DNA from 3 places in the Mucilaginibacter sp. cycad4 genome. Region 1 is predicted to be linked to each of the others. Evidence: riboswitches for the same ligand, from Rfam matches in the RefSeq annotation. Region 1 holds a riboswitch; each other region holds the start of a gene.

What was found. Region 1 has a riboswitch for S-adenosylmethionine ahead of SNE26_RS15430 (TlpA disulfide reductase family protein). Riboswitches for the same ligand answer to the same signal wherever they lie in the genome.
Region 2: another riboswitch for S-adenosylmethionine. It lies ahead of metH (methionine synthase); the one in region 1 lies ahead of SNE26_RS15430 (TlpA disulfide reductase family protein).
Region 3: another riboswitch for S-adenosylmethionine. It lies ahead of SNE26_RS08920 (O-acetylhomoserine aminocarboxypropyltransferase/cysteine synthase); the one in region 1 lies ahead of SNE26_RS15430 (TlpA disulfide reductase family protein).

What each region holds. Positions count from the first base shown of each region.
Region 1 is NZ_CP139559.1:3,825,423-3,833,088, forward strand. Features, by position in the region: gene SNE26_RS15425 (SusC/RagA family TonB-linked outer membrane protein) at 1-2,243, opposite strand, end outside; gene SNE26_RS15430 (TlpA disulfide reductase family protein) at 2,621-3,190, opposite strand; SAM riboswitch class I at 3,310-3,423, opposite strand; gene SNE26_RS15435 (glucosamine-6-phosphate deaminase) at 3,591-4,352, opposite strand; gene nagA (N-acetylglucosamine-6-phosphate deacetylase) at 4,371-5,558, opposite strand; gene SNE26_RS15445 (isocitrate lyase/phosphoenolpyruvate mutase family protein) at 6,046-6,822, opposite strand; gene SNE26_RS15450 (nuclear transport factor 2 family protein) at 7,268-7,648, opposite strand.
Region 2 is NZ_CP139559.1:5,418,565-5,426,230, forward strand. Features, by position in the region: gene SNE26_RS22005 (S41 family peptidase) at 1-261, opposite strand, end outside; gene murQ (N-acetylmuramic acid 6-phosphate etherase) at 370-1,176, shown strand; gene SNE26_RS22015 (hypothetical protein) at 1,279-1,845, shown strand; gene SNE26_RS22020 (Bax inhibitor-1/YccA family protein) at 2,086-2,817, shown strand; SAM riboswitch class I at 2,952-3,061, shown strand; gene metH (methionine synthase) at 3,249-6,953, shown strand; partial or broken gene SNE26_RS22030 (ISAs1 family transposase) at 7,212-7,666, shown strand, end outside.
Region 3 is NZ_CP139559.1:2,189,973-2,197,638, reverse strand. Features, by position in the region: gene clpB (ATP-dependent chaperone ClpB) at 1-1,008, shown strand, start outside; gene SNE26_RS08930 (homoserine dehydrogenase) at 1,095-2,333, opposite strand; gene metX (homoserine O-acetyltransferase) at 2,333-3,388, opposite strand; gene SNE26_RS08920 (O-acetylhomoserine aminocarboxypropyltransferase/cysteine synthase) at 3,543-4,862, opposite strand; SAM riboswitch class I at 5,106-5,216, opposite strand; gene SNE26_RS08915 (aminotransferase class V-fold PLP-dependent enzyme) at 5,406-6,524, opposite strand; gene SNE26_RS08910 (hypothetical protein) at 6,624-7,142, shown strand; gene mqnE (aminofutalosine synthase MqnE) at 7,236-7,666, shown strand, end outside.

The DNA of each region.
Region 1 (7,666 bases):
TTGTAGTTATACCCTACTGCTGAACTTACCTGTACTGTAAGAATCTGGTTAGTACTATTGGTGTTATAGCCACTTACATCCAGATGTATCCTATCATGAAAAAAACCCAGTTCAAAACCAGCTTCTGCCGATGTTGTAGTTTCTGGTTTAAGGTGATTATTCAAATCAATTGCAGGTGAACTTAGTTGCGGGTTGCCATTAAAAAGAGTTGAAGAAGTGAAAACATTAATTAATTGATAAGGATCAGTCGCCTTACCTACTTTTGACCAGCCTCCTCTCAATTTAGCATAGGTGAGCACATCGCTTTTGATACCCAGTGCCTCTGACAATATTAAGCTGCCGTTTACGGATGGATAGAAATAAGACAGCGCGTCGGCCGGTAAGCTTGATGACCAATCGTTACGGGTTGTAAAGTTAATAAACGCATAGTTTCTGAAGCCAAGCTGTGCCGAGCCAAAGTAGCTGTAAGTTTTTAGTTTGCCATATTCATTGGTTGAAACCAGCGGATCGCGGGAGTTGCTCAGCGTATATAATCCGGCAACGGCAAGTTTTGGTGCTACCTGATCGTTTCGTTCGGTTGTCCTGACGGCGATATTGCCGCCTCCAAATACATCAAGCGAAAAGTCATTATTTAGCTTCCTGGTGTATTGCAATCTCGCTTCCGTATTATTTTCGTTTACGCTGTAAGCATCCTCTTCGTATGAGCCAAATGGCGTTCCGTTGGTGCCATAGGCTACTTTGATCTTACGGCGGTCATTATAATAATCGGTACCTGTGCGAAAGTTTGCCGACAGGCCATCGATGATCTTATAATTCAATTCGATGCTACCTATCAGGTGATTTTTATGCTGACCAACCGTGTTTTCATAAGCCAGCCAGTAAGGGTTGCTGTAATAGCTGTTATTCCAGTTAAAGGTATTACCATTGGCATCTTTATAATTTTTCAACTGGTTGATATCAACCTGGCGACCAAACCAGGTAAACTGCAGCATGGTGCTGGTTGCCCGTTTTCCATATGTGCCCGGAAGGTTGTCAGCATCGTCCTTGCTGTAATCAACAATAGTATTTACAGTTAATTTAGGATTAATACGATAGCTCGAATTTAAAGCGAAAGAGTTGCGCCCTTGTGAAGTATTAGGTACAATACCTGTTTGGTGCAGGTTATTATATGATAGCCTGAAATCGCTTTTATCGCTGCTGCTTGCTATCGCGATGCCATTATTAAGTGTAACCCCGGTTTTGAAAAAGTCTTTTACGTTATCGGGATGCGCCACAAACGGAACAGCCTGGCCGTTTGAATAAAACTGCGGGATCAATGAACCATCCAATGCAGGGCCCCAGCTTTCGTCAACACCATCGTTAACACCGCCGCCTTTGCCATCAACATAATTGAATTTTCCATTTGAGCCCTGTCCATACTGGTTCTGATAATCGGGCAGTAACTGCACATTTGAAAAACTGGTATTGGAGTTTATGGTAACACCCAATCCTTTTGCACCTTTACCTGTTTTAGTCCTGATAAGAATAACACCTGCTGCCGCACGTGAACCATAAAGCGCAGCAGCGTTTGGTCCTTTCAACACACTTACCGATTCAATATCTTCCGAATTAAGATCCGAAATAGCATTGGCAAAATCCCTTGAACCATTAGTTCCTAAAAACTGGCTGTTATCAACTATAACCCCATCCACCACAAATAAGGGCTGATTATTACCTGATATGGAAGTTTCGCCGCGGATAACAATGCGCGATGAACCCATATCGCCCTGGCTATTGGTAACCTGTACACCGGCAATTTTACCTGCCAGCGCGTTTACAAAGTTGGTTTCTTTTGCCTCAGATATATCTTTTGATTTTAAACCCTGCACGGAATAACCCAACGACTTTTTATCTTTTGAGATATTGAGGGCTGTTATAACCACCTCATTCAATGAATTTGGCGCTTCAATTAATACGATATTTAAGGTTGAAGTACCTTGCGTAACCGGAATCTCCTGGGTTGTAAAACCAATATAGCTCACCCTGAGCACATCGTTCACATTAGCACTGATGGCATATCTGCCATCTACATTGGTTTGTGCACCCGTGTTTTTACCTTTAACAGATACACTAACACCGGGCAGCGGCAGCCCGTCGGCTTTAGCGGTTACCACCCCGCTTATTTTAACGGATTGCCCCGCAACCGTTTGGACGAGAATAAAAGGCAATACAATTGCCAGTAATAGCTTGTAAATTTTTAACATGATAATTAAAATTGTTTTAATTTTTAATGCCGATACAGGTACAAAAAGCATGGCAATGGCCTCAGCAGGCATGATTTGCCCGGCTCATAAACCTAATTATAGCTGTAAAGAATTGATTAGGGGGATAGTATCTATTAATGCCATTGCAAGCTGCAGCATGCCTGGGCATTAATACCATACATGCTGTAAGAAATTAACAGCAACAATGCATGCTTTGCATACTTGAATAGAATTTACACGTTGATTGTGCTAATGAAACCGAAGCATTTTTGTGTAAGGGGGTAGTTTTTGTTTTCATAAAAACGGGTATTAAATAAGTGCAGATAGATAGATTTTTGATTTAATGGCTGTTCACAGGGCTGCTATCAGTAGCTTTTTTAGTTAACAGATGCTATTTTATTGTTCACCAAAGCATCAACCGCTTTTAACATGGATGCAAATTCCTGTTTATCATATAAACGGGTGAGATAAACTATTTTTCCATCACGGTTGATAACCACGTTGCGGGTAACGCCGCTCTTTTTGTTAGCATATCGGCCGAAGATCTCAGCACCCGGATCCAGTGCCAGCGGATAACTGATATTCATAGCCTGGTGGAAACCCTTCACTTTTTCAAGCGGCTCATCGCGGTCAACGCCGATTAAAACCAGGCCTTTATCTTTATAAGCCTGCCAGATCTCTTTTTCCAAATGAGGCATTTCCTCGCGGCATACGCTGCACCAGCTTGCGGTAAACTGCAGGATAACCACTTTGCCCCGCAATTGCTTTAATGATGTTTTAGTACCGTCGTTGAGTACAAGGTCGAAATCTGCCGGAGCAACGTCGCCCGTTTTTACGATATAACCGCGGTCGACCGCAGCAGGGTCGGCGGCAGTTTTTGTTTGCGCGGCAGCCAGCAATGTAGTTATTGAAAGTGAGCAGGTAAAAAGTAAATGTTTAATGTTCATTGCTATACATGTTAAACCGTAATATCATCCCGGTGATATTTCAATAGTTTATTAACAAGAAAATTGAAGAGAGAAAGGAAGTATACAGCGCCCTGCACTATGCAAGGCAATAGCGTATTACATTATCTTTTCCACCCTATTTTGGGCAGACAGGAATTAGCACCTTTATAACAATGGGCTTACAGGTTGCTAAGACATCACAGGGCCTTTCCCTCAGTCTTTCTTGATAATAAAATATTCAAAGAACCGTTTTGATGATGCAAATATATACAAATACTACTAAAACCATAGACTTTATATAATTATTGCAATAAAATGAAATAATCAACTGTTAAGTTCAAAGTTATAAGTCAGGTTTTTCTTTTAGATACTTTGACTTATGGCTAAAGACTCAGAACTGCTAAATCCGGCTAAAACTATCGGCATCAACAAAAAGGATAGCGTTATGATGTGTTTTTAAGATGGTGGAGGGATAACGCTCTGAAACGGGCTCATGCAGGGTATATTTTACCGCCTCCGCTTTATTAGCGCCGGGCACCATGCAAAAAATATCGGCAGCAGCCACCAGGGCGGGGATAGTTAGTGTAAGCGCGTATTCGGGTACAGTATCTAACGTTTCAAAACAACCGTCATTAACCTGCTGTTGCCTGCAGGCATGATCCAGTTGCACTCTTTTTACCATTTCCGGGTCATGGAAGTTTGCCATATGCGGATCATTAAAGGCTATATGGGTGTTCTCCCCTATCCCCATGCATACAATATCAACCGGGTTATTTTTCAGCAGCAGGGCATAGCGTTCACATTCGGCTTTATAGTTTGCGGCATTGCCATCGATATAGTTAACTGAGGCAAATGGCACCCGCTCAAAAAGCATCCGTTTAAGAAAACTGCTGAACAATTGAGGAGCAGCACGAGGTAAACCGAGGTACTCATCCATATGAAAAGCATTTATTTTTTGCCATTCAATGTCGCCGTCGCTCACCAAAGCATCCAGAAATTCATTTTGCGACGGAGCTGCCGCGAAAATCATATTGATTACAGGTTTAGTAAGCAGCAGCTGTTTAATTTTCCCGCTTACCATTTTGGCTGCTGTTTGGCCAAGAGAGGCCCGGTTTTTCAACACGATCACTTCGAGCTTTTCTGCCTTTATTTTCTTTAACATGGAAGTATCATCAACTGTTTAAATGGAATAAACAATTTTACCGCCGATGATGGTTTTATGCAGGTTGATTTCATCATCAAAAATCACAAGGTCGGCATCTTTCCCAACAGCTATTGATCCTTTGGTTTCATCAGCCCGCATAATTTTAGCCGGGGTTAGGGTCATCATTTTCACGGCATCAATTACCGGTACATCGGCAAGTGTGATCATGTTTTTAACCAGTTGAATGGTAGTCGCGACGCTTCCGGCAAAGGCGCTTCTGTCGGGCAGTTTTGCCACATTATCTTCAACTATTACTTTCAGGCCATTACGGAGATCGCCTAAAATACTTTCGCCGGGCGGCATTCCGGCGGCGCGCATGGCATCCGTTATCAGGGCAATCTTTTCCGGTCCCTTGATCTTATAAACAAGCTTAAGCAAGGCCGGGGGCAGGTGCCTTCCGTCGGCAATTATTTCTACCGTCATGTCCTCCAGTAAATAACCGCTTTCAATAACGCCTGCATACCTGTAAGCATTGCGCCGGGTTACGCCCGACATGCATGAGTAAAAGTGGGTGATATGCGTATATCCGTTTTCATAGGCTTCAAGTACTTCTTCGTAAATGGCGTTGGTATGCGCTATGGATGGCAAGATCCCTTTTGATTTCAGGAAACGTCCAAATTCAACGGCGCCTTTTAACTCGGGGGCGGCGCTCCATCGTTTTACAATGGATGAATGACGTAAAATTTCATGGTATTCCTGCGGATCAGGTAACCGGATAAAGCGGGGATCCTGTGCACCGCGCTGCTCCAAAGCAAAGTAAGGTCCCTCAATGTGCATCCCTAAAAACTGTGCCCCATCTTTGTTCAATGGCACCGATTCTTCATACAGGCTTAGGGTTTTGAGTAAAGCACCCTGCTCACAGCTTAGTGTTGTTGGTGTAAAGGCCGTTGTACCATGGCTGGCGTGCAGCTTTGCAATTTCAAGATAGGCCTCAACAGTATTATCCATAAAATCATGCCCCCCGCCGCCATGTACATGAATATCAATAAAGCCGGGCGACAGGTATTTACCACCCGCATCAATTACCGTTTCGCCGGCACTATCAATATTACCTTCAGCAATAGCGATGATTTTACCGTTTCGGGCCAGTAACGCACCGTTTCTGATGATCCGTGTTGGCGTGATGATTTTTGCATTGATGATTTTTAAACCCGGAGAGTCCATTTGATGATACTTATATGTTACATTCCAAATCATTACGTGTACGTACACATAAACAATTATAGCACTTTTTATGTCTATTTCAAAACAATAAATCGCGCTTCCATTTATTTACCGGGGGACTTTGAAACATTGCGTGAATGAAATGGAGTTTAAAACAATTCGATTTGTTTTGCTAAATCTTCTCCCGAAAAATTTCTACACGAATCTTAAATTAACACCTATTCAAAATTCGTGTAATTCGATTAATACGTAAAAATTCGTGTGGGAATTTTTACCTTATCGTTTTTTAATCGCCATATGATTTCAAAACGATTTCCATTATAATATCAGGCCTTATTATCCTATAAAAAACAAAAAGCCCCTAACGCTCGCCGCAGGGACTTTTAACCTAAACTTATTTGTAGATTTATAACTACATCCACAATAACTTCAAGTCTCGCAAAAAAGTTTTCATCTCCTTACAACCTATAGTTGAGATTTATCGGCTTCAATTAAAGAGACTTGCAAAACTATTTTCGGCAGTTATCTTTTCAATTGAGGTTTCCAATGCTTTGTAAATGTTCATATTCAAAAAAGGGCCTGCACTAATCCTTTTAACACCAGCATCCTGTAATGCCTTAAAATCCGGAAGCCCCGGTATGCACATTACATTAACAGGGAGGCGGGATAACGCAGTTATTTTTTCAATATCAGCTATTTGGGTAATACAAGGAAAAAACAAACCGTGTACACCTGTATCCTGGTAAAGTTTAGTCCGGGCTAAAGCATCCTCCAGCGCATTTGGTAAACCAAGCAGGAAGGAATCGGCCCGCACATTTATAAATACTTCTACCCCGGCAGCAGTTAATAATGAGGTGATCTGTTTAAGTTTCGCGGCAAAATTATTAGCATCAACAATGCTTCGTTTACCATCTGTTACTATCGAATCTTCTATGTTGATACCTGCTACTCCAATATTATTTAGCTTCGTTATGTTATTACAGATTTCTTCCGGTGTATCGGCACAGCCGGCTTCAAGATCAACTGTTAACATGGCCGATGTTGTCGCCGCTATCCGTTTGATAACAAAAAGATAGTCCTCAAAACTCATTTCTTCACCATCTGCAAAACCCAGAGAGCTGGCTACAGCTGCGCTTGATGTGCCGATTGCCGCAAAGTTCAACTTATCATAAACCTGTGCGCTTTGTGCATTCCATACATTGCCGATCTGCACAGCTTCTGCTTTATGGTGCAAGGCTAAAAATTCATTAAATCTATTTTTCATGTTCTTGTTTTTATTTTATGCTCAAAAGTAGCACTACGGTTTTGTCTAAAATTGTATAAAACGGAAGAGATTAAGGCGAAACAAAAGAGGTTGTATCATAAATCAAATTGACCACCTCTGGTGTTGTGTTACCTATGAATTGAAATTTAGCCGCTAATATTTATACAAAAAGGGGGTTAACATATTTTTAGTATAAAAACACTCAATTAACTGATTATTAACTACATAAGTAAATGTTAACCCTGAATTGTGTTAACCCTGTTAACCCTCCTGACCCGTCCGGAAATAGCTATACAGATTTGTGAGTAAATCCTATTTAACTATGCAAGCTTTGTCAGTAGAGTTAACCTAAAACTATATATATCGCTTAAGTATCTGAATAAGTCAAAAAAAAGGCCGTATCACGATTTATGATACAGCCTCGTTTTGTTTAAGATGGAGAAAATCAGGCTACGAGATTAGCTTCAGCCCCGAAAGCATGATCGATGACAATTTTCCAGCTGCCATCGGGTTGTTGCTTCATCAACTCTATCCCTTTTGCAGCGACTTGTGTTTTGCCATTGTCCGTAACGCTCCACTCCGACCGGCCTACAGCCACATCGCCCGATTGCAGGCAATAAACGGTTTTGATCTCCATCACTCCCGGCACCGCACAGATGCTTTTAACAGCTTCCTCAAATTGGGCCCTGCCTGATACTTCTTTTCCCGGTTCGGGGAAAATGATGCCGTTGGCATCATACACATTCATAACTACATTTACATCTTTGGTGTTAAAAGCTGCCGCAAGTACTGCGTGCACTTCCTGTGGTGTTTTTGCTGATTTCATTTTGTTATTTTTTTATTA
Region 2 (7,666 bases), 1.6 Mb from region 1:
CTGCTGCTGCGGTAAATAAAGCGAATGCGGATCGAGGTTTTGAAGCAGGTTATTTACCGATACCCCTTCAATGCTATCGATATTAACGCTGTCAACATAGTTACGGTCAACCAGTTGCAGTACCTTTGCTATCTTACTATTGCTCACAAAAGAGAAGCCAAGGTTACGCGCGGCAAAATCCTTGTTAAGCACCTGGCCTATCATCACCCCTACCAGCAGCAGAATTATTGTCCGGAAAATTACACCCGCGGTCCTCTTCATAACTTATTACACACAAAGTTAACAATTGCAGGGTCAATAATTTTTACCTGCACCCTTGCTTTTGATGATTTTTACCGAATTTTGTTATAAATTATTTGAAAACAGGCTATGGAAACCACCACCGAAAGGGAATCGCACTATAAAAACCTCGAAAAACAGGCCGTAAGGGAAATTTTAGAAAACATTAATAACGAGGATAAAACCGTTCCCCTTGCTGTGGAAAAGGCCCTGCCGCAGATAGAAGCGCTTGCTACCATCACTGCCCGGAGGATGAAAAACGGCGGCAGGTTGTTTTACATAGGCGCCGGTACAAGCGGCCGTTTAGGTGTGGTTGATGCATCGGAATGCCCGCCAACATTCGGCGTTCCGTTTGATATGGTAGTAGGCTTGATAGCCGGTGGCGATGGCGCAATCCGTAAAGCAGTTGAATTTGCCGAAGATGATGCTGTACAGGCCTGGAAAGATCTGGAGGCTTTTGACATTAATGATAAAGATGTAGTTGTTGGCATTGCGGCTTCGGGCACTACGCCTTATGTAATTGGCGGTTTAAAAACAGCCAATGAGCATAATTTAGTTACCGGCTGCATTGTTTGTAACAGCGGCAGCCCGGTTGCGGCTGTGGCACAGTACCCGGTTGAAGTGGTAACCGGTCCGGAGTTTTTAACAGGATCAACCCGTATGAAGGCCGGTACCGCACAAAAATTAGTTTTAAATATGCTGAGCACAAGCGTAATGATCCAGCTTGGCCGTGTAAAAGGGAACAGGATGGTTGATATGCAATTAAGCAATCATAAATTAGTGAACAGGGGCACACATATGGTAATGGACGAAACCGGCTTGAGCGAAGAGGAAGCAGCCGGGTTACTGAAACAATACGGCAGCGTACGGAGCGCTGTTGATCATTTTAAAAAATAAGCTGAATTTGAAAATGTGCTGATTTGAAAATTTGAAAATGCCTGGCATTCGATAAATTTTTCAATTCAATAAATTCAGGTTCAGACAATTGAAATTAACACAATGCACGAAATTGAACCATATTATCGCTGGCGAGATGATTACGTAGCATCGGAAGATGAGTTTTCGCCTTTTTATGCAACAGAATACAGCGAGTTTGAATTTGACAAGCAGGTATACAATTACCTGCTGCACCCGCAATGGGATTCATTCGGCTCCAATACACTTTACCTTAAAGTGCTTTTTGCCGATTATGATAAAGGCTACACCATTATTGAGCTGATAGGCGAATGGAACGACGCCATCAATAACGACATCATGCTGCTGAAGCGCGAACTACTTGACCTGATGATCGATAACGGCATCACCCACTTTATCCTGATAGGCGAAAACGTACTCAACTTTCACTCAAGCGATGATTGCTATTACGAAGAGTGGTTCCAGGATGTGGAGGACGGCTGGATAGCAGGCATCAACTTCCGCGACCACGTAATCGATGAGTTTAAACACAACAACATCGACTACTACATCAACTTCGGCGGCGAACTTGATAACCTTGGGTGGAGAGCCCTAAAACCTGTACAGGTTTTCAAAAAGGTGGAAGAGCAGTTGATGCGCCGTTTAAACTAATCTTACCGGAAGCCTTTCGGGCAAAGCAACAACCGGGTCATGCTGAACTTGTTTCAGCACCCCACTGGATAGGTAGGCGATTTGCTAAGCAGGTGGCTTAGCGAGTGAGGTGTTGAAACAAGTAATCAACATGACGGTGCTTGTTATAGAGACGACAAAACTGTCTTGCTTCTTTCCTCCCTTTCTTCACCTTACATTCACTTTTTATTCATAAATTCGTATATTATTTAATAACAAAAAATGGAAATTAAAGATCCCGAATACGTTTATAAAAACGTAATACAATTAAATGAACAAGATGCGTCGCGCAAATTCATAGCTAATGTATTTGTGTGGATGTTTGTTGCCCTGGGGCTTTCGGCCTTGTGTGCGTTCATATTTTCAGGTAACCAGGCGTTATATGAAATGCTTAGGGACCCTGCCACCGGCGGCAATACCGGTTTAGGTACCATTGTAATGTTTGCGCCGCTTGCGTTCGTACTGATAATCTCATTTGGCTTTAACCGTTTATCATACGGTGTAGCAGCACTGCTGTTTATCGCTTTTTCGGCAGTTATGGGTATTAGTTTAAGTTATATACTAAGAGTGTTTACAGAAAGCTCGGTACTTGGCGTATTTATTACAACCTCTGTTGTTTTCGGTATAATGGCCGTGGCAGGGTATACAACCAATACCGATCTTACCAAGTTTGGATCGATCATGATGATGGGTCTTATTGGTATTATCGTAGCATCGTTATTTAACATGTTTATGCATAGTTCTCAGTTAGAATACATCATCAGTTATGTTGGCATCGCAGTATTTGTTGGATTAACCGCTTATGATGTTCAGAAATTGAAACGCATAGGAGCCGGTCTTGAATATGGCACCTCATCAACAAGTAAAATGGCCCTTTTAGGTGGTTTAACATTGTACCTTGACTTCATCAACCTTTTCCTGATGATCCTCCGTTTATTCGGCAGAAGAAGATAATTCTAATTAAGAAACTCAATCAAAAAGCTGCCGTTTTCATAGGCGGCTTTTTTTGTTTAACAATGTGGCTTAGCTGTGATATTTAGCGTACGTTATACACTTGCAAATGACAACTTTATTGCGCAACTTTGCGGTGCTTATGGAGAAAGACGGAGGGATTAGACCCTGCGATGTCTTAGCAACCTGTGCTTCACAAGGTGCTACATTCTACCAGGCAGCAATTATGCGCCCGGACAGATAAGCGAAAGTCATAACAACACCCGACTTTTCGAGATAAGCTTTTATTTATTTGTGATTACAACGATTGTTCTGATTACACTGATTTAATTTTTACTGACCGGCTATTTGCTTAAGACGTCGGTAGATCCTAACAATCTTTAAAATCAAAGCAATCGGTGAAATCATCAAATAAAAATTGGTGAAATCAAAAAATGGACATTAGAAAAGAATTACAGAAACGCATCCTGGTGATTGATGGGGCGATGGGTACCATGATACAGCGGTACCAGCTTACCGAGAAGGATTTTCGTGGCGAGCGTTTTCGCGATCATCATAGCGACCTGCAGGGCAATAACGACCTGCTCAATATCACACGGCCCGATATTATCAAAGCCATCCACGCCGAATACCTGGATGCCGGTGCCGATATTATTGAGACCAATACTTTCAGTACGCAGGTAATTTCCCTTGCCGATTATCACCTCGAAGAACTGGCCTATGAACTAAGCTACGAAGGTGCGCGCATTGCCCGCGAAGTTGCCGATGAATATACGCAGCGCAACCCTGCCAAACCGCGCTTTGTTGCCGGTGCCATAGGCCCAACCAACCGTACTGCTTCTTTATCGCCTGATGTAAATGACCCGGGATACCGCGCCGTTACTTTTGATGACCTTGCCGAAGCCTATTATGACCAGGTTCGTGGCTTGGTTGATGGTGGTTCGCATTTGTTATTGGTTGAAACTATTTTCGATACATTGAACGCCAAGGCTGCTTTGTTCGCCATAAAACGGTATGAGCTGGAATGTAAAGCTGCCGGTAAGGATTTTCCTGCCTTCCGCGATAACGGCGGTATCATGATTTCGGGTACCATTACCGATGCTTCGGGCCGTACCCTTTCCGGGCAAACGGTTGAGGCTTTCTGGAACTCGATAAGCCACGCCAACCTGCTATCAGTAGGTTTAAATTGTGCTTTAGGTGCCAGGGAAATGCGCCCACACCTGGCCGAGCTTTCTGAAAAAGCAGGTGTATTTATCTCTGCTTACCCAAACGCCGGTTTACCTAACGAGTTTGGCCAGTACGATGAAACCCCGCATGAAACCGCGCACCAGGTTGATGATTTTATCAAGTCCGGGTTGGTTAACATCGTTGGTGGTTGCTGTGGTACTACACCCGAGCATATTAAATGCATTGCCGATAAGGCTGCTAAATATCCGCCCCGCCCTATCCCGCAAATTGAGCCGGATATGCGCCTGAGCGGTTTGGAATCCGTTACCATAAAACCCGAAAGCATCTTTGTGAACGTGGGTGAACGTACCAATATCACCGGCTCTCCAAAGTTCTCTAAACTCATCCTTGCCGAAGATTATGAGGCAGCCTTATCTGTTGCCCTGCAACAGGTTGAAGGAGGCGCACAGGTCATCGACATTAACATGGATGAGGGCATGATCGATTCGGAAGCGGTGATGGTGAAATTTCTGAACCTTGTTGCCTCCGAGCCGGATATCGCCAAACTGCCTATCATGATCGACTCCTCAAAATGGACAGTGATCGAGGCTGGTTTGAAATGCGTACAGGGTAAAGGTATAGTGAACTCTATCTCCCTAAAAGAGGGTGAGGAAAAATTCAGGGAGCAGGCCCGGAAAATCTTAAGCTATGGTGCAGCCACCGTTGTAATGGCCTTTGACGAAACCGGTCAGGCCGATTCATTGGAGCGCCGTATCGAAATCTGTAAACGCTCATACGATATCCTGGTGAATGAAGTGGGTTTCCCACCGCAGGACATCATTTTTGACCCTAATATCCTTACCGTTGCTACCGGTTTAGAAGAGCATAACAACTATGCGGTCGACTTTATTGAAGCCACCCGCTGGATCAAACAAAACCTGCCCCATGCCAAAGTGAGCGGAGGGGTAAGTAATATCTCCTTCTCGTTCAGGGGTAATAATACGGTGCGCGAAGCTATGCACTCGGCTTTCCTGTACCATGCTATTAAAGCCGGTATGGATATGGGTATTGTTAACGCCGGGATGCTGGAAGTTTATGAAGAGATCCCCAAAAACCTGCTGGAACTGGTGGAAGACGTACTGCTTAACCGCCGTCCGGATGCTACCGAGCGTTTGGTTGAATTTGCCGATACCATCAAGAGTAAAGGCAAAGAAGTAGTGCGTGATGAAGAGTGGCGTAAAGGTACCGTTCAGGAGCGCCTCTCCCACTCACTGGTGAAGGGTATCGTTGAATACCTTGACGATGATGTGGAGGAAGCCCGCCAGGCCTACAGCAAACCCCTTGAAGTGATTGAAGGTCCGCTGATGGATGGCATGAACATCGTGGGTGATTTATTTGGCGCGGGTAAAATGTTTTTGCCGCAGGTGGTAAAATCGGCCCGTGTAATGAAAAAGGCAGTGGCTTATCTGCTGCCCTTCATCGAGGAAGAGAAAAAGAACAACGCCAATGCTGATCAGCGTGCTAATGCCGGCAAAGTTTTAATGGCTACCGTAAAAGGCGATGTACATGACATCGGCAAAAATATAGTTGGCGTGGTGTTGGCCTGTAACAACTTCGAGGTGATCGACCTTGGGGTGATGGTACCGGCACAGCGCATTATTGAAGAGGCTAAAAAGCAAAACGTTGATATCATCGGGCTGAGTGGTTTAATTACCCCGTCGCTTGATGAGATGGTGCATTTTGCTAAGGAAATGGAGCGCGAAGGGTTTACCATTCCGCTCATCATTGGTGGTGCTACCACATCGCGCATTCATGCGGCGGTAAAAGTTGCACCGCAATACTCCGGGGCTGCCATTCACGTGCTGGATGCATCGCGCAGTGTTACCGTATGCAGCAATCTCATGAGCAAGGATAACCGCGATGCCTATATCCAGGGCATTAAGGATGAATATGCTAAAGCCCGTGAAGCACATGCCAACAAAAAATCGGATAAACGTTTTGTAACTATCGAAGAAGCCCGCGCGGGCAAGTTCCAGATTAGCCTGGATGGCGATGTGGCGCCGAAACCTGCGTTTACCGGTACCAAAGTATTTGAGAATTTCCCGCTGGAAGAGTTGCTGCCTTATATCGATTGGACACCGTTTTTCCATACCTGGGAACTTCGCGGCAGCTATCCGAAGATCTTTGAGGATAAGTTTGTAGGCGTTGAAGCCAAAAAACTATTTGACGATGCACAGGTGCTTATGAAGCGCATCGTTAACGAGAAGCTGTTAACAGCCCGCGGCGTTATCGGCTTTTGGCCGGCAAATAGTGTAGGTGATGATATTGAATTGTATACCGATGAAAGTCGTACCGAAGTATTAACCCGCATTCACACTCTTCGTCAGCAAGCCGAAAAGGTAAAGAATGATCCATATTACGCCCTGTCGGATTTTATCGCACCTAAAGAAAGCGGTGTGCCTGATTATTTTGGAGGCTTTGCTGTAACCACGGGTTTGGGTTGCGACGAACTGGTAGCCGAGTTTGAGGCCGACCATGACGATTATAACAGCATTATGGCCAAAGCCCTTGCCGACCGCCTTGCCGAAGCCTTCGCCGAAAAAATGCATGAGTTGGTACGTAAAGAACACTGGGGCTATGCCAAAGGCGAGCAACTAAGCAATGCCGACCTGATCAAGGAGGAATACCAGGGTATCCGTCCGGCGCCGGGCTATCCCGCCTGTCCGGACCACACCGAAAAAACCACCTTGTTTGAGTTGTTAAAAGCCGAGAATAACGCGCACATGCACCTTACCGAAAGCCTGGCCATGTTACCGGCTGCGTCGGTAAGCGGTTTCTACTTCGCGCATCCGCAGGCAAGGTATTTTGGCCTTGGCAAGATCAGCAAAGACCAGGTGGAAGATTACGCGGTTAGGAAAAACATGCCGTTGGAAGATGCAGAAAGATGGTTGGGGCCAAATATTAATTATTAGCCCCCCGCCCCCTAAAGGGGGAGGAAGAATAAAAAAATTCGCCGCCACTCGGCTGGAGCCGAGCGGCGGCGTTAAAAAAAAGCGTAAGGCGCGTGCGATTCCCCTCTTGAGAGGGGGGGGAGGGGTGTGTTAAACAAAGTGGGAATGAACACCAGACAACACACCCCTCCCTACACACATTACCGACGCACCCCCTCTCAAGAGCAGGGCTGTTGCATTCTAAATATTATAAGTTAACTTGAGGTCAAAAAAGTTAGGATGGATAAGAGCATATTAGCGTATTTATCAGAGTTACCGGATATAAGGCGAAAGGCAGGCCAGCGCCATGACCAGACTTTCATTCTGTTGCTTGTGTTAATGAGTACAATGAGCGGTTATCATGGCTATCGTTCGATGGGTGATTTTATAAAGCGGAATGAAGTCGATCTTTTGGCCTTCTTTCAGCCTAATAAAGCCCGCCTTCCAAGCTTTTATACTATAAGACGTGTAATACAAGATTTAGACTTTAACAGCTTAAATGAGAGTTTCCATAAATGGGCCAGTCAGCATATTGATTTGTCTAAAAATGAATGGCTACATATAGATGGTAAGGCAATGAAAGGGACGATGAGCGATTATTCTCTTGACAAACAACGATTTGTAAGCCTGGTAAGCTTGTATAGTAGCAGGAGTAATCAAGTCGTTGGCCATGGTTTAGTTGACAACTCAAAACA
Region 3 (7,666 bases), 1.6 Mb from region 1:
GTGAGCCGCTGGACAGGCATCCCGGTAAGCAAAATGATCCAGAGCGAACGCGAGAAACTGCTTAACCTTGAAGATGAACTGCACAAGCGTGTTGCAGGACAGGAAGAGGCTATAGAAGCTATAAGTGATGCTATCCGCCGTAGCCGTGCAGGTTTGCAGGATAAACGCAGACCAATTGGCTCGTTCATATTTTTGGGAACAACCGGTGTAGGTAAAACCGAGCTGGCAAAGGCTTTGGCCGAGTACCTGTTTAACGACGAAGGCGCGTTGGTGAGGATAGATATGAGCGAATACCAGGAACGTCATGCTGTGTCAAGGCTGATAGGAGCGCCTCCGGGCTATGTTGGATATGATGAAGGCGGGCAGTTAACAGAAGCCGTTCGTCGCAAGCCTTACAGCGTAGTACTGCTGGACGAAATTGAAAAAGCCCATCCTGATGTGTTCAACATCCTGTTGCAGGTTTTGGATGATGGCCGGTTGACCGATAATAAAGGCCGCGTGGTGAATTTTAAAAATACCATCATCATCATGACCTCGAACATCGGTTCAAATATCATCCAGGAAAATTTCCAAAACCTGGAGGATGAGAACCGCGATGAACTGGTGGCAAAAACAAAGAACGAGTTGTTTAACCTGTTAAGGGTAACCATTCGTCCGGAGTTTTTGAACAGGATAGATGAGATTATCATGTTTACCCCGCTAAACCGCGATGAAATTCATGATATTGTTAAACTGCAATTTAAACATGTACAGCAAACCCTTGCCGAGATGGGCGTAACTATCGAGGCATCCGACGAAGCTTTGGATTGGCTGGCGCAATTAGGTTATGATCCGCAATTTGGCGCACGTCCGTTAAAACGTGTGATCCAGAAAAAGATCCTGAACGAGTTGAGTAAACAGATCCTGGCCGGTACGGTAGATAAAGACAGCGTTATCAAAATTGATATGTTTGATAATCAGTTTGTGTTCCTTAACTCGGCTAAAGAAGCCGCGGAACCGGCTAAATAAGTTTATAATAACAAAATAAATACATAATAGAAAAAGGCTTCCCAATTTGAGAAGCCTTTTTCTATTATTAACAACCGGAGAATCTATTAAAAAACTTCGGCTGTTTGTTGTTTAGTTACCGATGCCAAGCTGACCCCCGTAAGCTGATCGGCAAAGGCTACGAAAGCCTTACTCTCAGATATACGATGTTGATTAGCGATCAGATTTTGCAAATTGATTTTTCCTATCACAAATTTATAACTACCTGAATAATAACGCTCATTAATGTGTTCAAAGTTCAATGCTTCAACCAGTTCTTCATCATCATAACGCAGATAAATGGTTAATTCGATGTTATTGGTAAAATTAAGATCTGTTTTTTCTTTAGCTTTTTTGTATTCGTACTGGTAGTTATAACGCAATGCGGCAATATCCGACAGTACGGCCGAACCGGTAGGGTGGCCACCTGCGCCTTTCCCGAAAAAGAATTGCTGATCGGCAAAGGCAGCCTGCACAGTTACACCATTGTATTCGTACTCAACGTTGTATAAAAACTCTTTATCGTTCACAAATTTGGGCAATACAAACAGGGCAACGTTGCGGTCGTCAAGTTCTTTAGCTACGGGTACCAGTTTAATTTTGAGGTTTTTCTCACGTGCATATTGCAGATCAGCAGCGGCAAGGTTTTGGATGCCCAGGTTAAATACCTCGTCAGGCTGTACAACAACGCCATAAGCGTGGGCAGCAGCAATAACCAGCTTATACTTGGCGTCAAAACCGCCGACATCACTGGTTGGGTCAGTTTCGGCAAAGCCGAGGTCCTGCGCTTGTTTCAATGCACTGTCGTAATCAAGCCCTTCAATAAAACCTTTTGAAAGAATATAGTTTGATGAGCCGTTGAAAATGCCGCTTATCGAGTGCAACAATTCATTATCATAGTACTCTTCTAAATTGCGGATAATAGGGATGCTACCGCAAACTGCGCCTTCATACAATAGCGATGTGCCATATTGATGCTGGATGTCGATCAGTTCGTCCAAATGCAGGGCGATCATTTTTTTACTGGCAGATACCACGTTCTTGCCCGATTTTAAAGCCCTTGAAACAATTTCAAAAGCGGCTTCAGTATCATTGATGAGCTCAACTATAGTATTGATCTCGGGGTTATTGAGCAGTTCTTCCTTATCGGTAGTAAATAAATGTGCCGGTAAAGAACGTTTTTTATTTGGATCCTTAATAGCAAATTTTACTATCTCGATATTTAAATGCTTTGTTTTGATGATATCATATAAACCCTGGCCTACAACTCCAAATCCGAAGAGGCCGATATTTAACTTTTTACTCATTACGCTGTACGTTGCAGTTCTATAATTTTTCCTTTCACATCGGTTTTAAAAAACGATGTAAATATGTTTGTTAATGCTTCTGTTTCAATTAAAAATCCGTCATGCCCATAAAACGAGTCCAGTTCGGCAAAGGCAGCTTTGGGGATATGCCTGAACAGGTATTGCTGCTCCTCAACAGGGAATAAAACATCTGATGAGATACCGATAACCAAAGTTTTTGCTTTGATGAGGCTCAAGGCTTTATCAACCCCGTGACGGCCGCGGCCTACATTGTGCGAATCCATCACTTTGGTCAGGTACCAATAGCTATAAGCGTTAAAGCGGTTCACCAGCTTTTGACCCTGGTAATTTTGGTATGATGAAGAGCGGAAATTGTCCTGTACATCGTCGGCTTCTTCCTGCTGGGTAATACCGTAAGTTTTATAAGTACGATAACTTAAAAGCGCAATACTGCGCGCGGCTTTTAAGCCTTTCTGACCGCCTTCGGGCGTATTGGCATAAAAGGTGCGGTCGGCAGTAATAGCTAAACGCTGCGATTCGTTAAAGGCAATGCCCCATGGCGAGTGTTTAGCGTTGGTAGCTATCAGGATCAGATTTTTGATCCGCTCTGGTTCAATAATAGCCCATTCCATAGCCTGCTGCCCACCTAATGAACCGCCAATCAATACACTGATATTATTGATGTTTAAATGTTCGGCAAGCAACTGGTGCGCTTTAACCATATCTCTTGTAGTAAACTGGGGATATGAAAGATAATAAGGCTGCCCGGTAACCGGGTTAATGCTCAACGGACTGGTAGTACCATAAGGCGAACCCAAAATATTGGCGCAAACTATAAAATGCTCTTCGGGGTTGAAAAAGTAGCCCTCACCAATAAGTCCCTTCCACCAGTCAAACACATCGCTGTTGGCTGTGAGCGCATGGCAAACCCAAACAACGTTATTTTTTTCCTTATTTAACCTGCCGTATGTATGAAAGCCTATCTCTAAGCCCTCAAGCTGCCGGCCCGATTCAAATTCAAAAGTATCAGTGTATTTAAATATCTCTGCGTTCATTCTTGTTATTTGTCACGCTGTGTTAAGTCGAAAGTCTTTAGTTTGAAGTCGAAAGTCAAACATTTTAAAGATTTGACTTCGGGCTGTAGACTTAGAACTTAAGACTTAACTACACGTAACGTTTACTATATCACTTAAAAAAAACTATACATTGTTAAACTAATTCACCCTCACTTGCCCTAATCTTCGCAAAAGCCTGCTCAAAATCGGCTTTGATATCGTCAATATGCTCAATGCCAACAGCTACACGCAATGATGCTGGTGTAACACCGGCAGCTAATTGCTCTTCAGCAGATAATTGCTGATGTGTGGTTGCCGATGGCTGGATGATCAGCGTTTTTGCATCGCCCACATTGGCTAAATGGCTTACCAGTTTCAGGTTGTTGATCACCTGGCTGGCCTGCTCTTTACTCCCCTTAATCTCGAATGACAATACGCCGCCAAAACCATTTTTTAAATATTTTTTTGCAAGCTCGTGGTACGGTGATGATTCCAGTCCCGGGTAATTTACGCTTGCCACCTGCGGATGCTGCTCCAGCCATTTGGCTAATTGCAGGGCATTGTCAACGTGGCGCTGTACACGCAGTGACAGCGTTTCCAGTCCCTGGATATTCAACCATGAATTAAATGGCGCCTGAGAGGGACCGAAATCTCTCAAGCCCTCAACACGGGCGCGGATAATAAATTGAATATTGCCAAACGGACCGCCGATACCAAATACATCGTTAAATATCAGTCCGTGGTAACCTTCAGATGGCTCTGTAAATTGCGGGAACTTGCCATTGCCCCAGTTGTAATTACCGGCGTCAATTATAACACCGCCAATACTGGTGCCATGCCCGCCAATCCATTTGGTTGTCGACTCAACAACTACGTTAGCGCCATGTTCGATAGGGCGGAAGAGGTAACCACCCGCGCCGAAGGTATTATCAACAATTAATGGCAGATCATGTTTTTTGGCAACTTCGCTCACCTTGTCAAAATCGGCAATGGTAAAGCCGGGATTACCTATGGTTTCCAGGAAAATTGCTTTTGTTTTATCATCAATAAGTGCTTCAATGCTTGCCGCGGTATCATCTTTGGCAAAGCGCGCATTGATACCCAAACGTTTAAATGCTACTTTAAACTGGTTATAAGTGCCACCATACAGGAAAGGGGAAGTAACAAAGTTATCGCCAACCTGTAAAATATTATTCAGGGCAAGAAACTGTGAGGCCTGGCCCGATGCTGTTGCCAGCGCAGCCACCCCGCCCTCTAAAGCTGCGATGCGTTTTTCAAATACATCGGTAGTGGGGTTCATGATGCGGGTGTAAATATTACCAAACTCTTTTAATGCAAACAGGTTAGCACCATGCTCGGCACTGTTAAATACGTATGAAGTAGTTTGGTAAATGGGCACAGCGCGTGAACCTGTGGTTGGATCAACTTCCTGGCCGGCGTGTAATTGTAAGGTTTCGAATTTTAAGGCAGACATAGTTGTAATTTTTTAATGTGTTTAATTTAGATTTTTAATGTTTAGATGGATTTGGAAAGCCGGTTTAAAAACAACCGGTTAACAACACGCTTTTCAGAGAATGAAAAATAGGAGCGTGCTAAGCATCAACAGCAGCAACACATACAAATACAGCCAATAGGGGAGCTAATATATTGTACGTTACCGTTTAAGGTGTAAAAAGTGTTGCGTTGCGTAAATTTAATTAAACTTTTCATGGTTATAAATTTATATTCCCCGGTGTTATTTGCCGGGACAGGAATTGGCACCTTCTTCAACATTGAAGGGTTGCCAGCGGGTCATTGAGCCTGATCTCTCGCCGCTTCTTTATAAATCAAAACCCGAACTATGTGCGGAGTATTGATCGACCTTGGTATCGCTACCAAATAATGTTGCGAATATAAGGGATTATGGGATAATGTACCAAATTTTATTTTTTTTGAGGTAAAAGGTTAAAGGCAAAAGGTAGTAGCGTTCGTGTAGATCGAAAATCCTTTTCTCACAAAACCTTTAACCTTTTGCCTTTTACCTCAATAAAGCCTGTTCCATATCAGCTATCAGATCATCAATATGCTCCAGCCCAACGGAAACCCTAAGCAGGTTTCGCGGTGTTTTTGTATCAGGGCCTTCAACGGTAGCCCGGTGTTCTATCAGGCTTTCAACACCGCCCAGGCTGGTTGCTTTAATGAATAGCTTAAGTTTATTAATAATGTTATGGGTATCGTTCTCATCACCTTTAATAGTAAAGGATAACATCCCACCAAAAGCCAGCATCTGATCTTTGGCAATATCGTGTTGCGGGTGCGATGGCAAACCAGGGTACATTACCTGTTCAACATTCGGATGTTGTTCAAGATATTCGGCAAGCAATTGGGCATTTTGTACATGGCCTTTTACACGGTACGGCAAGGTTTTGATACTGCGTACCAGGTAATAGCAGTCCATAGGCGAGGGGATAGCGCCACCCATTTCCTGCACCTGCCTGATTTTTGTCCACCAATCGTTCTTTTCGGCAGTAATCAAAACGCCGCCCATCAGGTCGCTGTGCCCGCCGAAGTATTTGGTGGCCGAGTGCATAACCATATCCGCGCCCAGCTCAAGCGGCCGCTGGCAAATTGGTGTTGCAAAAGTATTATCGCATAAAACTTTAATACCCTTTGCTTTGGCAATGGCAACTACCTTTTTAATATCGGTTATTTTAAGCAAAGGGTTTGAAGGCGTTTCTATCCAGATCAAACCTGTTTCGGGTTTAATGTGCTGCTGCAAAACTTCCGGATCGTTCACATCGATAAAATCGAAGGTAAGGATCCCGGCGAAAAGGGTTTTAAGCTGGTTGCGCAGGCCGTGATACATATCATCGGGCGCAATTATATGGGTGCCAGGCTCCAATGATTGAAATACCGACATCCCGGCCGCATTGCCCGATGAAAAGGAAGCCGCTTCAACACCGCCCTCTAACTTAGCCAGCACATGCTCCAATGCATGGCGGTTGGGGTTTGATGAACGGCTGTAAATATAACCCGCCGGGAAACCGCCATCCTCACCGCGCTCAAACGTGGTTGACATAATAATGGGTTGTATCACGGCCCTTGTTGCTTCATCAACGTGGTTACCGGCGTGTATGGCTATAGTTTCAGTTTTCATGGTATTGTATTATGATATCGGCCAAAATAAACAAGAATATTTGTTTTTAGCTGTAGCGTTTTTATATTTTTTGCCGAATAGGTTTAAAAACCAAACCACATGAAAAAATGCCTTATCTTCCTGTTTGCTATTATAGGGCTATATGCCTGTAAAAAAGATGCCAATGATACAGCCTACGACAAAAGCTATAAAGCATGGCAAAACTTTAAGGCCGAAAGCAAAAACTCTTATACTTACACCGTTAATGCCGGTTCAATTTTTGGCTATGGCTCCGAAACAAAGATCACCGTTCAAAATGGCGCGGTAGTATCAAGAGATTATCTTTCATATACTTTAGAATATACAGCTGCAAATACTCCTCCAACAAAAAAAATAGGGGATCAATGGTATGAAGATAAAAATTCGTTAAACCAGCACGCCGCCGGTGCTGCGCCAATAACCCTGGACCAGGTTTATCAAAAAGCAAAGAACGAATGGCTTGCAGCAGATAAGAAAAAGAACACCATTTATTTTGAAACCAATAATGATGGTATGATCTCAATAGCCAGCTATGTACCCAATGGCTGCCAGGATGATTGCTCAACAGGCATCGCTATAAGCGAAATCAAGGCTCTGTAACTTTATTGTAATTTACCGTGAAATTTGGCCGATATGTGTCATAACGCATATTACTTTTATGCTTTTTAGTACCTTTGGTCAAATTTTTAATTGATGCATAATTCAGATAATTTACAGTTTTTACTTAACGATCCGAATTTATCTGCTGATTTAAAGCATATTGCTCAAAAAGTTCTTGACAAACAACGCATCACTTTTGATGAAGGCGTTTTGCTTTACGAGCAGGGCGAACTTGGATATCTTGGCACTTTAGCCAATTACATTCGCGAGGAACGCCACGGCGATAAAACTTATTTTAACCGTAATTTTCATATTGAGCCAACCAATCTTTGCGTTTACGACTGCAAATTTTGTTCATACTCGCGCCTGCTGAAACAAAAATCAGAAGGATGGGAATATACCATGGATGAGATGTTCAACATGGTTGCCAAATATGACGGCGAGCCCGTTACCGAGGTCCATATTGTTGGCGGTGTGTTGCCGCAATATGATGTGCCTTTTTACCAGGAGCTTTTTGCCCGCAT